DNA from 2 places in the Pseudoalteromonas sp. ND6B genome. Region 1 is predicted to be linked to the other one. Evidence: predicted binding sites of a transcription regulator. Region 1 holds the regulator's gene; the other holds the start of a gene.
The links. Region 1 encodes MetJ, which represses methionine synthesis genes. Its sites were predicted from a motif close to TAGACGTCTAGACGTCTA; they were not measured.
Positions count from the first base shown of each region.

Region 2: a site for MetJ is predicted at 3,730-3,747, ahead of ND6B_RS05630 (translation initiation factor). Genes of this name have one in related genera too.

Region 1 covers NZ_JQFL01000080.1:126,021-133,654, forward strand. The annotation lists gene metL (bifunctional aspartate kinase/homoserine dehydrogenase II) at 1-1,149, opposite strand, end outside; gene metB (cystathionine gamma-synthase) at 1,199-2,446, opposite strand; gene metJ (met regulon transcriptional regulator MetJ) at 2,645-2,965, shown strand; gene ND6B_RS01360 (malic enzyme-like NAD(P)-binding protein) at 3,033-4,274, opposite strand; gene rpmE (50S ribosomal protein L31) at 4,799-5,014, opposite strand; gene priA (primosomal protein N') at 5,245-7,428, shown strand; gene ND6B_RS01345 (SPOR domain-containing protein) at 7,449-7,634, shown strand, end outside.
Region 2 covers NZ_JQFL01000058.1:90,324-97,957, reverse strand. The annotation lists gene ND6B_RS05605 (BatD family protein) at 1-283, shown strand, start outside; gene ND6B_RS05610 (sigma-70 family RNA polymerase sigma factor) at 338-895, shown strand; gene ND6B_RS05615 (DUF3379 family protein) at 895-1,647, shown strand; gene ND6B_RS05620 (amino acid aminotransferase) at 1,800-2,990, opposite strand; gene ND6B_RS05625 (GAF domain-containing protein) at 3,069-3,728, opposite strand; gene ND6B_RS05630 (translation initiation factor) at 3,976-4,305, shown strand; gene ND6B_RS05635 (bifunctional diguanylate cyclase/phosphodiesterase) at 4,321-7,323, opposite strand; Phe leader region at 7,513-7,634, shown strand, end outside.

The DNA of each region.
Region 1 (7,634 bases):
TAAGGCTTCACTTTGCTTACCAAGCGGCGCTACCTCTTGATCAGGTGCAATAATCGCCACCCCATTTAAGTTTGACTCACTAATATTGGCGCGGCCAGCAAAATAATTAGCCACCTGATGTGTCGCTGACGCAGGGACTAGTAAGTAGATTTCGCCTTCGTGTTCAAAGTGATGCAAACTATGCTGAATAAGTTGGCTAACATGTGCTACTTCGCCTTCACTCAGATCATCAACAATGAGTAAATCCACATTATTTACTGTGGTTAAAAAGCGTTTTTGTTTACTCATTCCTAGTTTAACTATTTCGGTATGACTGCCTTGAGGATCGTAACTACTGCGAACAACTAATTCTATATCGGTATCTTTTAATGGCGATAATGTTTTAGCGTGTAATACTGGATTACCTAACCTCGCTAATAAATTCGCTTGATCACGGCACACTCGCGCATACTTAACCGCATTAGCAACCTTACGCGGATCAGTACTAAAAACACCTTGAGTGTCAGTCCAAATAGAGACTTTTTTAGCATTGCAATACCGCGCTAATAAAGTGGCACTGTAATCACTGCCATTTCGCCCTAAGGTCACTGTTTCACCATGTAAATCAGCCGCAATAAACCCAGTAACTACATTAATTTTACTCGTCTGTATGGCTTTTAAGCACTGCTGCTGATTATTAGCATGCTGCAGCTGTCCGGCATCTAAAGTAAATAACTGCCTAGCGTCATGGGCACAAGCGCTAACGTTAAGCTGTTCTAAGTAAGCGCTTAGTAACCTTGCAGACCACAATTCACCATGTGCTAATAACGCAGCTTCAGCTAATGTTCCTTGCTTAGCCTGCTTGGTAATAATACTGAGCTCAGTTTCAAGTAAATCAAGCGCATGGTGCTTAGCGTTAGCTATTAATAATTGCTCAATCAGAGCTATTTGATGGTTACTCAATAGCAATACAATATCAGCAATAGCTTGAGTGTCTTGCTGTTGATAGCTTTGCCACAGTTTAACTAAGGTATCGGTGGTTTTACCGGCAGCCGATACCACCACACAATCCCCAGCTTGAGCATGAGTTAAAATAATATTTGCGACACTTTTAAAGCGATCCGCTGAGCTTAAACTCGAACCACCAAATTTATGAACCTGATTTACCATATTAATACCGACTCGCATTTATGTTTTGTATTTTGAAGATTGGTATGCACTACCATAACGCCGGATGCGCCGCGTTTAACTTTGCTGAACCAAATGATTCACTAGCACCACTTTTTGCCGATAGGCCGGGATCGGCTTGTCCTGGGCGCACCAAATTAAATACCCTGTCTAAGTCAGCGAGTAAATCATTTACATCTTCAATACCCACCGAGATACGAATAAGCGTGTCGCCTACTCCGGCTTCTGCACGCGCGGTTGCGTCCATGCCGGCGTGGGTCATAGTCGCAGGGTGACAAATCAAACTTTCTACTCCACCTAATGATTCCGCTAAGCTAAATTCATTTAAGCGCGTTAAAAACGCTGCAGCATCGTTTATATCGCCTTTTATATCAAAGCTAACCATAGCACCAAAGCCAAGCTGCTGCGCCTTAGCTAGCGCATGTTGAGGGTGTGATTCAAGACCTGGGTAGTAAACTTGGGCAACAAACTGGGAGCGTTCTAAATACTGTGCAATGGCGAGTGCACTTTCTTGGTGTTGCCTTAAACGCACGTTTAAAGTACGTAAGCCTCTGAGCGTTAAATAGCTATCAAATGGCGCGCCGGTGATGCCAATGTTATTTGCCCACCACGCTAACTCTTCACCTAACTCAGCAGTCGCTGCGATAACCGCGCCACCAACAACGTCTGAATGGCCATTGATATATTTTGTGGTTGAGTGCACCACAATATCAGCGCCAAACTTAATCGGGTTTTGTAATGCTGGCGATAAAAATGTGTTGTCGGCGGCAACCAGTGCACCACACTGTTTAGCTGTATCAGTTACCGCTTTAATATCTGTTAAGCGTAAAATAGGATTGCTAGGTGTTTCAATCCAAATCAGCTTAGGTTTAATAGCAAGGATGCGTGTCAAACTGTCGCTTTTGGTAAAATCGACCACTTCTAGTTTTAATAAGCCGCGCTTTTCTAGCGAAGTAAATAAGCGATAGCTGCCCCCATAACAGTCATGAGGGATCACTAACGTATCGTCACTATTAAGTAATTGTGTTGTTAGGTGAACGGCTGCCATGCCTGTTGCGGTAATAATGCCTTTAGCGCCACCTTCAAGCTCCGTGAGCGCCTCAGCCAAAATGTCACGATTGGGGTTACCACTGCGGCCATAATCATATTGGCGCTTTGTATCAAAGTCAGCAAATGAGTAAGTTGTTGATAAATAAAGCGGTGGAACAACCGCACCATGCTGTTTGTCGGCTTCTATTCCACTACGAACAGCAATTGTTGCCTTATTTTTTTCACTCATTTTCGCTACCTTTACTAATTTGGATGTTTAGACGTCTAAAAGGTAGCGCATGCAATTTAAGATGTCAAAACATTTAAATGTCTAGATAGCTAAATAACTAGTATTTGACTATCTTTTTTAAACCGATAGAATTTCACGCATATTTACACGCTTTGATGCTGTGTGAGCAATTTATAATCTGAGGCAACGATACATCTTATGGCTAAATGGAATGGTGAATATATTCACCCATACGCAGAACACGGGAAAAAATCCGAACAAGTAAAGAAGATCACCGTTTCGATCCCGCTAAATGTATTAAAAGTATTAACTGATGAACGTACTCGTCGTCAAATAAACAACTTACGTCATGCAACAAATAGCGAGCTTTTATGCGAAGCGTTTTTGCATGCGTTTACCGGGCAACCGCTGCCTAATGATGATGATTTGCGTAAAGATAACGCAGAAAAAGTACCTGAAGAAGTGAAGAAAATAATGCAAGAAATGGGACTAGAAGTGCCTATTTTAAATGAAGACTAGAAGGGTCTTTATACAAAAAAACCTCAGCAAATGCTGAGGTTTTTTTGCGCTAATTTACACTTAACAATTACGCCATGTAGTTTTCTGGCATATCAATTTGTGCCACACCTGAATCAACCGCCGCCTGCGCAACCGCTTTAGCTATACGTGGTAACAAACGTGGATCCATTGGTTTTGGTATAATATATTTAGCACCAAACTCTAATTTGTCGATGCCTGCGGCAGTAAGCACTTCAGTCGGCACGGGCTCTTTAGCAATACTGCGAATTGCTTCTACAGCAGCAATTTTCATCTCGTCGTTTATTTCACTGGCACGTACATCTAACGCACCACGGAAAATAAACGGAAAACACAATACGTTATTAACTTGATTCGGATAATCAGAGCGACCTGTAGCCATAATTAAATCGTTACGTGCAGCGTGTGCTAATTGCGGATCGATTTCAGGATCGGGGTTTGAACAAGCAAATACCACGGGTCTATCAGCCATTAATTTTAAATCTTCAGGGGCTAATAAATTAGGGCCCGATACACCCACAAACACATCGGCATCTTCAATTACATCTTGTAAAGTACGTTTATCGGTATTGTTTGCAAATAATTGCTTATATTCATTCAAGTCATCACGACGCGTATGAATAACTCCTTTGCGATCTAACATATAAATATGTTCACGCAACGCGCCACATTTAATTAAAAGCTCCATACAGGCAACAGCTGCAGCGCCGGCACCTAAACATACAATAATTGCATCTTCAATTGCTTTGCCCTGTACTTCCAGCGCGTTTAGCATACCCGCAGCCGTTACAATAGCCGTACCATGCTGATCATCATGAAAAACAGGAATGCTACAACGCTCTATAAGCGCTTTTTCTATTTCAAAACACTCGGGCGCTTTAATATCTTCTAAATTAATTCCACCAAAGGTGTCGGCAATATTAGCCACCGTGTTAATAAAGTCTTCGGTAGTACGGTGCTTAACTTCAATATCTATAGAGTCTAACCCTGCAAAACGCTTAAATAGTAGCGCTTTACCTTCCATAACGGGTTTTGAAGCCAGTGGACCTAAATTACCTAAGCCTAAAATTGCGGTGCCGTTAGTAATAACCGCAACCATATTTCCTTTACCAGTATATTTGTAGGCATTTGCTGGATCAGCGGCAATTTCACGAACAGGTTCTGCGACACCGGGGCTGTATGCGAGCGCGAGGTCTTTAACCGTCTCAGCGGGCTTGGTCAGCTCAATACTGATTTTACCTGGAACGGGATGGGCATGGTAATGTAGTGCTTGTTCACGAAAATCTGACATAACGCGATTATATCCTGCAATTTAAGTTAAAGTGAGAGGTAGTTTTAATCTACGATACCTTTATTATTTTTAAATTCCAAGCAATATCAGGTCTATCCTGTTATATGCTAGAACTGTTAATTTTAAGTGATTTATCAGCAACTTCCCTAGATTATCCTGACATTTTTAAAATATAAATTCGTCATAAAAATGAAAAACACAGGTACTTTTTGCCCTTGTTCTATTTTTATAAAGCGTATTTTTTAGTCTTAAATTAAAATAGTGAAATACCGAATTTTATTTAACTTTAAACACAAATAACCTCACGTTACCTGCATTTGAGTACCATCTTTAAAGTTTAACAAATAAAAATATAGAGAATATTGGCTGTTTTGTCTGCAAATGTTTATGCATACTCAGAATAAGAACAGGAAATAGTTATGCAAAAAAAATAAATACAAAATTGCTAATAAAGCAGGTAGGAAAGTAAATTTTGGCCACAAAAAAAGCACCCTAAGGTGCTTTTTTTACATAGAAACAAAAAATTATTTTTTGCTGCTAAGTGCACCGAAGCGCTTGTTGAAGCGATCAACACGGCCGCCAGTGTCTAAAATCTTTTGCTTACCAGTGTAAAACGGGTGACACGCAGAACATACGTCTAAGTGAATGTCTTTACACAGAGTAGAACGAGTTTCGAATTTGTTTCCGCATGAACAAGTTGCAGAAATTACTTCGTACTTAGGGTGAATACCTTCTTTCATAGGAACCTCTAGTTAAGGCCGCATCGCTCTCCAAACCCGAAGTCTGGCACCATACGTCGTTAAAACAAATTTATTGGCCGCGAATTTTATCCAACAACCCGCACGCACACAAGCTTTAATTACCCTTTTTGCTAAAAAGTCGGCAAACACCTATTCATTACTGATTTGTCGGTAGGCTTTTAATGCTATTTTTAGTACATTAAACCATTACGTTAATTGGTTGAGTTGTTATGCGTTTTGCTGAAGTTGCAATAAAAGTCCCCTTGCCTCGCACCTTTGATTATAAAGTGGATGAGCAATTAGTACCGCTGACTCAATTACAGCCTGGTATGCGCGTGTTAGTCCCTTTTGGTAATCAACGTAAAGTAGCGGTTATTCTTAGCTTAAAAGCGGAAACAGCAGTCCCCGAAGGCAAAATAAAATCTATTATTGAAGTTATTGACGACTCACCGGTGTTATCTGCGCAGCATTTAGAGCTACTGAAATTTACAGCGCGTTATTATTGCTATCCACTCGGTGAAACTATTCATATTGCATTGCCCAGTGCACTGCGCCAAGGTGAGTGCCCTGATAAAACCAGTATAAACATGGTGACATTAAGCGAAAAGGGGGCACTTTTACCGTCTTTAAAAGCTAAAACACAGCTTAATTTGCTTAAGCAATTATCAGCATCCGGTAAATCATCATTAACCGAACTCAAAGCCCTCGGGTTTAATAAAAAAACCATTGATACCCTTTTAGATAAAGAGCTAATAATTCAAACCATTGAGCACGACAATCAATGGCAACATACCTCGCCAACGGTTGGCAGCAAACCTCGTTTGAATAAAGAGCAAGCCATTGCCTGCACTGCAATTAATCAAAGTACGGGGTTTAATAGCTTTTTGCTAGAAGGTGTCACTGGCAGCGGAAAAACCGAAGTTTACCTGCAATGCCTAGAAGAAGTATTAAAACGTGGCGAACAGGCGTTAGTGCTCGTTCCTGAAATCGGGCTAACGCCTCAAACGGTCAATCGTTTTAGACGTCGCTTTCCTGACACCCCTATTATGTTATGGCACTCGGCATTAACCGATAACGAGCGTCTGCAAACATGGCGCTTTTGTGAAAAAGGCAGTTGCGCCATTGTTATAGGTACCCGTTCGAGTATTTTTCTGCCATTTTTAAAGCTCGGGATGATTGTGGTTGATGAGGAGCATGATGCCTCATTTAAACAACAAGACACTTTACGCTATCATGCCCGTGATTTAGCTGCGTATCGTGCCTATCAGCATCAAATTCCACTTATTTTAGGTAGCGCCACGCCAGCACTAGAAACACTGCATAAAGCTATTAATAACAAATACCAGTTGCTTACATTAAGTGAGCGCGCACAAACCGCCACCGATAATCAGTTTAAGCTGCTCGACATGAAAGGTCAGCCTGATAGAGCCGGTATTGCGCATGCCAGTCTTGCAATAATGCGCCAGCACCTGAATAGGGGAAAGCAGGTGATGGTATTTTTAAATCGCCGTGGGTTTTCTCCTACTTTGATTTGTCATGAATGTGGTTGGTTGAGTGAATGTAGCCGATGCAGCACCAGTGCGACTTTTCATAAGGCAATAGGCCAAATGATTTGCCACCATTGTGGCGATCAATATCATGTACCGCATCAATGCCCTGACTGTGGTAGTACGCAAATATTTCCTAACGGCAAGGGCACCGAGCAAATAGAAGAGTTTTTAAGTAGTGAATTTGCAGACACCCCGATCAGCCGTATCGACCGTGACTCAACTCGGCGTAAAGGTAGCCTTGAAAAAGCACTGGATGAAATAAACCAAGGCGGCGCACGTATTTTAGTTGGTACGCAAATGCTGGCAAAAGGCCACCATTTTGCTGATGTTAGCCTAGTACTTATTTTAGATGTGGATAGTGGTTTGTATTCGTGTGACTTTAGGGCTACTGAGCATTTAGCACAATTAGTAACACAAGTTGCAGGACGCGCGGGACGTTCTGGCGAACCCGGTGAAGTATTATTACAAACGCACTTTCCTGAGCACCCGTTATTACAAGACTTAGTTAATAATGGCTATCAAGATTTTGCCCGCTTTGCACTCACTGAGCGAAGTGATGCACAGTTGCCACCTATTACGAGTATGGCAATTGTTCGCGCACAAGGGCATAACATAAAGCAAGTCGTCGACTTTCTCACGGATTTGGTTCCTGTCAATGGGGTATCTGGTATACAATTGCTCGGACCGATCCCCGCGCCATTAGAAAAAATTGCGGGAATGTATCGTTTTCAATTACATATTCAAGCGCAAGATCGACGCATACTACATCAGTATCTCGCGCAAATGGTTGATTATCTCAGCACTAGCAAACTTGCACAAAAAGTTCGCTGGAGTTTAGACGTAGACCCTACAGACATGATTTAGGTAAGGCCACATATAACACCATGGCACAGCACGATTATATTAATAAAAAACCAAAAAATAGAAAAAACACTAAACAAGAGCCGGCTAAAAAACCCTTCCCGTTTTTGTTAATCATTATTGCCTTGTTACTAATCGGTGGTTTTGCATACGGACTCTGGTTTGTTAAAAACAATGCCGATCCAGAGCTTGTTGAAAAGCAAGCAAAT
Region 2 (7,634 bases), on a different contig from region 1:
AGCCCTGCTGGTATTAGCTAAAAGCCATGACGAAAAAGCATTTTACGATGCGCTTAATCAGTATGCGCTAACCCTTACAGGTAAAAAGGTAGGGGCGCTATCCCATTTATGCGCTATGATAAACAACCCAGAGTTCACCGCGCAGGTAAACAATTTACAAGCACAGTTGTACAGTAAGCAAACGGCTAGCGCCAATTTTGACGCTATAGTTAGCATGTTAAAGGCACATCAATCGCAAACAGCTAAGCCTTCATCACCTGCGTTAAAAGAGCTGTATTCTTGATCTCAATTGTATTTTGCTTTTTTGACCTATAATAATTTTAACTAAAAAGTGCTTATGTTTGGAAATAAAAAATCGAATGATCGGGTCTTACTAAATATGGCTGAAAAACAACAACGCTACGAAGCCCTGGTTCACGTTTATCATAAGGAACTCTATCGCTTCGCTTACTGGTTATGTAACGATCCGAATATTGCAGATGACTTAGTGCAAGAAACCTTTTTACGTGCTTGGCGCTCGCTTGACTCGTTACTCGATCAAAAAGCAGCTAAGCCATGGTTGCTAACAATTTTAAGACGCGAAAATGCGAGGCGCTTTGAGCGCAAGCAATTTGATTACAGTGATGTAGATAACGACACGCTAGTGGATCAAACCAGTCATTCTTTAGATGATGAAATGGAGCAAACCGTTATTCAACGGCAAATTTCGTTGTTGGCCGATGAATACAAAGAGCCGCTACTATTACAAGTGGTTATGGGCTGCTCTGGGGATGAAATTGCAGACATACTCGATTTAAACAAAAATACGGTTATGACACGTTTATTTCGAGCAAAAAATCAACTTAAAGAGGCACTAAGCCGTGATGATGAACAACTTAAAGGGGCATCAAAATAATGGATGAACTTGAGTTTCGTCGCCGCACGATTGCACAGCCAAACGAGCTAGACAAAGAACTACTGGAATTTGCAAACAGCAGTCCCGATAGACAACAATTTTTAAATGAAAACAAAACATTTGATAAGCAACTCAATGATGCGCTTGATATTCCTGTGCCTGACAACCTTGCTGAACGGATTATTTTAAACACCTCGTTAAAAGAAAAAGCCAGAAAAGATGAGCTTGAACAAAAAGACAACGTTATTGATTCACGCTCACGCTTTAAGTTTGACCGTGTATATTTGGCGTTCGCTGCTTCATTTGTGATTGCGGTAAGTGCGTTTATGTTTAGCACAGAGCAAAACTTGAATCATGCGGCTGGCGAGCATGCATTGGCGCATGTTTATCATGAACTTAACGCGTTAAATAAAACTCAACCTATCAGCTTACAAACAGTCAATGAAAAGCTGGCTTTACTTGGCGGTCAACTTAATGATTTACCTGGGAAAGTTACTTATGTTAACTTTTGCGATTTTCAAGGCGAGAAAGGCATCCATTTAGTGTTTGAATCGGACTTTGGCCCTATGACCGTGTTTATTGTCCCTAGTGATAACAAAGTCTTTGAAATTGGCTCGGGTGACTTTAGTGACTCTCGCTATGTAGGCCATATAAGCCGAGGAAAACAAGCTGATACTGTACTAATAGCTAGCCTAGGCTCACCGGTTGATATGTATAATGAACGTATTGCAGGCGCTATTCGCTGGCTGTAATACCAATTTGTATAAATATTTGAACAATTTAACGAGTTAAACTCCCTTATATCTAAGCAGATTGATATAAGGGGATGGGTATTACAAACAATAAAAAAACCGCAACGAGTGTGCGGTTTTTTTATTGCTAATAAGCTAAAACTTATTATTGGTTACTTACATACATCAGCAACAGCGTTAGCAAAGTAATCGATGTTTGCTTGACTAATTCCCGCTACGTTTACACGGCTAGAGCCCACAATATAAATACCGTAGTCTTTTTGTAGACGCTCGATTTGCTCTTTATTAATACCTAAGAAAGAGAACATACCGTGTTGGCGGTCTATAAATGAGAAGTCTTGAGCAATGTCTTTGGCTGCAAGGCTGTCTTTAATTAAACTACGTAAACCATTAATACGGTTACGCATTTCATCAAGTTCACTGTGCCATAACTGCGTTAACTCTGTGCTGCTTAAAATGGTGTTTACAATGTCTGCACCGTGCGCTGGCGGCATAGAATAAATGCTACGTACCACACTTAATAATACCGAGTTTGAAATATCAGCGGTTGCACTGTCTTTTGCAATAATTGAACACGCACCAATACGCTCACGGTATAAGCCAAAGTTTTTAGAACATGATGAACAAATGATCAACTCTTCAACCGCATTGGCTAAAATACGTAAACCATTGGCATCTTCTTCTAAAGAAGAACCAAAACCTTGGTATGCAATATCAATTAATGGCGTAAAGCCCACATCTTTTGCAAGTTCAGCAATAGTATTCCATTGTGTTTCGTTTAAATCCATACCACTTGGGTTGTGACAACATGCATGTAATAACACAACATCGCCCTTAGGCACCTGTGTTAATGTTTCAACCATTTCATCAAACAATAAATCTTTGTTTTCGTAGTCGTAGTATGGGTATTCTTTAACAGTTAAGCCTGCAGCTTCAAATAAGCTAATGTGGTTAGCCCACGTTGGGTTAGTAACCCATACAGTTGCGCCTGGGTTACAACGTACAATAAATTCTGCTGCAACACGAAGTGCGCCTGTACCACCAGGTGCTTGTGCTGTGCGTACGCGATTAGCTAATAATGCCGGGTGCTCACCAAGAAGAAGATTTTCCATTTGTTGACAGTAATCTAAGTTACCAGCAAGACCAATGTAAGATTTGCTCATTTCATTTTCTAAACGAAACGCTTCTGCTTTTTTTACTGATTTTAATACCGGGGTATTCCCCTGCTCGTCTTTATATACACCAACCCCTAAGTCAATCTTATTAGGGTTAGTATCTTGCTTATAGGCCGCCATAAGGCCAAGAATAGGGTCTGTTGGTAATGGTTTTAATACTGAGAACATTGACTATCTCTTCGTTATTTAGGGGTTAGCTGTTGCGCTAAGCTTAACATAAAAACTCACTCGATTGACCAGTGTTATTTACACTAAAAAGTGAGGAATTTTAATACAGCATGCAATTAATAACGCGAGTGTCGCATTATCAAAAAAATCCGTGCTAAAGGCTTCGCCATCGACAATGCCAATGCACTGCTTTTGCGCATTAAATAGTGGTAAACAGGCCTCTGCTTTTACTTTCGGATCGCAGGTGTAATACTCACCACCCGCGGCTAAATATTGCTCAACATTATTAATGACACGTCCTTTACCACTGAGTGCCACTTGCACATTATTACTGCCGGTTGCAAATTCAGCGGTGAGCGGAAATAAAGGGCGACTCGGTGCACCAAAATAAGCGAGCTTTAATAACTGCTCGCCTTCAGGGGTGGCCGTATTTTGATAGATGCCATACCAATCTAACTGGGTGTTTTCGATTACATAGTCAACAATCAACTGAAGTTGCGCTAACTTTGCCGTTGTTTGCGTATTTTGGCTAACGTAATCGTTTAAATTAAACGGCTCATCTTGCAAGTAGCCGAATAAACTACATGCGCCACCTTCACCGAGTTCTGGAATTTGATACTGCCAACGCACGGCCGGTGCAGCATTGCTATTTAAGTACTGCTCAAGCTTTTCTAGCTCAGCATTAATTAACTGTTGCTCTACATTAAGCTGAGCTTGCTCTAAATAAGAATTTATCATTTGGCCATCCATACATCTATAATGCCGAAATAGTAGCATGGATATTTTTATAGCGCTAGCCAATTTAAAGCGCTTTTTAAAATCCTTAAGCACTTTTATTCATAAGCACTATTGCGGTACTTAAACAGAGGATGTTTATCTTTGCGGGATTAAAAGGTGTTCAGCTTAGGCGCAAAAATTACGCCTTTGCGTCACAAATTTGTTATTATTTAGCCCAATATTAGATTCAATCTTAGATAGGTTAATTATGAGTGATAATCACTTAGTGTATTCAACAGCAACAGGGCGAATTGACCAGCCAAAGCCAGAAAAAGAACTGGATGTAAAACTATTTAAAGACGGGTCTATTCGCATAGAGCGTCAAACCAAAGGTCGAAAAGGTAAAGGCGTAATGCTAGTTGTAGGATTAGATCCCCAACAGCACGATTTAAAAAAGTTAGCAAAAACAATAAAAAGTAAGATGGGCCAAGGTGGCGCAGTAAAAGAAGGAGTTATTGAAGTACAAGGTGATGATCGCGATAAGTTAAAGGCGATTTTAGAAGGATTAAAGTTTAAGGTAAAAATTGCGGGTGGTTAACCCGCAACTTTTGTTCTATTCAGGGACTTTTAACGCAGCTAATTGATCAAACAACACAGGGATATCGGCTTCGGCAACGGGCTTACTAAAGTAATAGCCTTGCACAATAAAACAATTATTATTTTGTAAAAATTCAACTTGCTCTATTGTTTCAACCCCTTCAGCAACCACATCAAGCTTGAGCTTTTGTGCCATCGCAATAATCGCAGCGGTGATCTCCATATCATTATCATCTTCAGGGATATCTTTAACAAACGAGCGGTCAATTTTAAGAATATCGACAGGAAAACGTTTAAGGTAACTCAACGAAGAATAGCCTGTACCAAAATCGTCAATGGAAATTGAAATACCCAGCTTTTTCAATTGATGTAACTGATCAATAGCCGCCTCAACATTACCCATTAGCATGCTCTCAGTCAGTTCAAGGTGCAGGCTTTTAGCATTAATTTGCGTCTCTATGATTATTTTTTTCAGCATAGGTACTAAGCTTGCGTCTTTAAACTGCCTTGCTGACAGGTTTATCGACATGTTGCTCGCTCTACCTTGTTGCTCTAGTCGTTTAGTGAACTCACATGCTTGTTGTAACACCCACTTACCAAGTTCCACAATTAAACCCGTTGCCTCCGCAATAGGAATAAATTTAGTAGGTGGAATGAACCCCTGCGTAGGATGGAACCAGCGAAGCAATGCTTCATATCCCACTACACTATTATCGCGACAATCAACTTGTGGCTGATAATGCAGTGTGAGTTGCTTTTCTTTAATTGCATGGCGCAACTCATTTTCAAGGAATAATCGCTCATTAGCGGCTGCATTTAGATCTTGGCTATAAAAGTGGAACGTATTACGCCCTTTCGCTTTTGCTTCATACATGGCTAAATCGGCATGTTTTAATAACTGATCTTCTTCTAAGCTATCAAATGGCGCCAAGGTAATACCAATACTGGCACTAACAATGACTTCGTTACTACCTAATTTTATTGGCTGATTTAACGTTTTTTGAATGGTGTCAGCGACTTCCGATGCTTCTTTTTGATGCTCAATACCACTGAGTAATACCGCAAACTCATCACCGCCTAAACGGGCTATAGTATCTTCTGCTCGTAAGCGCTGCTTTAAGCGCGTTGCCACTTCAACCAATAGTTGATCGCCTGCATCATGACCTAAAGTATCGTTAATACGCTTAAATTCATCCAAATCAAAATAAAATAAAGCAAACGAGTAACGCCCTCTTTCAGCAAGCGCCATCGACTTTCTAAGCTGCATTCTAAAGAATGTACGATTAGCAAGCCCGGTTAATGTGTCGAAGTAAGCGAGCTGTTCCATTTTGCGTTGGCTTTCTTTTACAAATGAAATATCTTGCGCTGAAGCAACGTAACTGGTGATTTTTCCACCATCTTCACGAATAGGTGACACACTCAGCGATACCCATATGGGTGGCTTGTTTTGCGCTTCAATAAGGGTATCCCCTCGCCAGTAATTACGGTTGCGCAAATCAATATCAATGTCCTCTACCAGCATGGTCATTTCATTAGCAATAATAGTCAGAAGTGGCTGGCGCAGGAAATCACTTTCTGCAAAGTCGGTCATTTCCAGCATTTTTGGATTAACATATTCAATCACAAAGTTTTCATCAGTGATCACCACACCCGTGCCCGAGAAGGCAACCGCTTTAGACAAGCGATTTGCAGCCTTTTCTGCAATTTCTTTTTCTATTATGCGCTGGTTTAAGCCATCGATGAGTTTGCGGATTTCAATGGTCATATCTTTGAATGAACCATTAAGCGTGCCAATTTCATCTTTATTTTCTTTTGGAAAATCAATTTCTAACTGGCCTTTACCAAAGTTAGTAACCGCATAAACCAGTGAATGTAGGCGTCTTAAAACTAGTTGATAAAGTGCTTGGTGTAATAACAAAGCAACTAAAATGGCATACAGAATAAACAAGCCAAAAAACTTCAGTTTTAAGTCTTTCAGTGCCGATAGTGTAGAAGAGCGCTTTTTATATACGCCCACGTACCAATTTACACCTTCAACTTTATGGATATTTATAATGTAGTCTTCACCATTTAATGAAAACGAGTCGGCATATTCCGGCAATTGTATTTGCCCTGCATTATCAATAACTCGCTTTAGCTCAGGAGAAATAAAATCGCCAGGTAGCAACTTTTTTCCCGCCTCTCCGTATTGTGTATAACTATCGGCTCCTAAATTAGGGTGCGCCAATAGCTGCCCTTGCTTATCGAACACCACTAAATGTTTTTCTTTTCCGCCGACGGGCAATTGCGATATGAGAGAGTCGAGAGAAATATCACTACCCGTAACTCCTAAAAACTCATCATTTTTATAAATAGGTACAATTAAACTAACGACCCACTTATTCCAAACGCCATCGTAATACACTCGTGACCACAGCGGCTCGCGTTGTGGGTTTGTTAACGATTTTGCGTAATTAAAACTTTTGCTTTGATTAAAGGTGTAATCTCCGGGGACATTAAGTGCCCAATTTGGTGGCGCAACACGGATAAAATTATCTTTGGTGATCAGGTAAAAATTATAAAAATCTTGAATTAACGTGGGGGAAATCACTTTCCAAAGCGATTCAGAATCTGCAATTAACTGTTTATAAAAAGGAGAATAAGCATTTTCGGGAATGAACGCCGCAGATAAGCCATCGGCAGATGCGCTGCGCACTGAACCATCATTGGTGACTTGCATAGTCGGGGCATTGTTATTCTTAAATGATAATTGCCCCTCAAATAACTGCTCGCTAACAACAATATTAGCTTGCTCAGCTATTTTAACTTTGGTCGCTATCAAATTATTAAACTGGTTTATTAATAATTCATTTGATTGCTTTAATACCTCATGCTCTTCAAATACAAGCTGTTTCTCTTCTGATTTGAGCATTAAAGCAGCCGCACAAATACCTGCAACTAAACAAATGCCAGAGATCAACAGTGATAACTTGACACTGAGTGAGTTTATTCCAAATCGAGATGGAGGGCGTCGATACACAAAAGGCCAACCTTATTTATAATTATTATTTTTGCGAGTAGTAGAAATATACCAGATCTCAAATCAGAATTATAAATTATTTGTAAAGTTTTTAAAAAACAATATGTTTTGTATATATATCAGGTAAAAAACCTATTTAATATAAGTGCTTGTTGACATTAGAGGTTACTCTTCATACATTAAGGGCATGAATATAAAATACTCACTTACTTTCTTATCTTTTTTTAGCTTCTTTATATAGAAGAGGCTTCCCTGTTTGTGAGATAAAATCAATCGAATAGTAAAGCCTCCCAACTGGGAGGCTTTTTTGT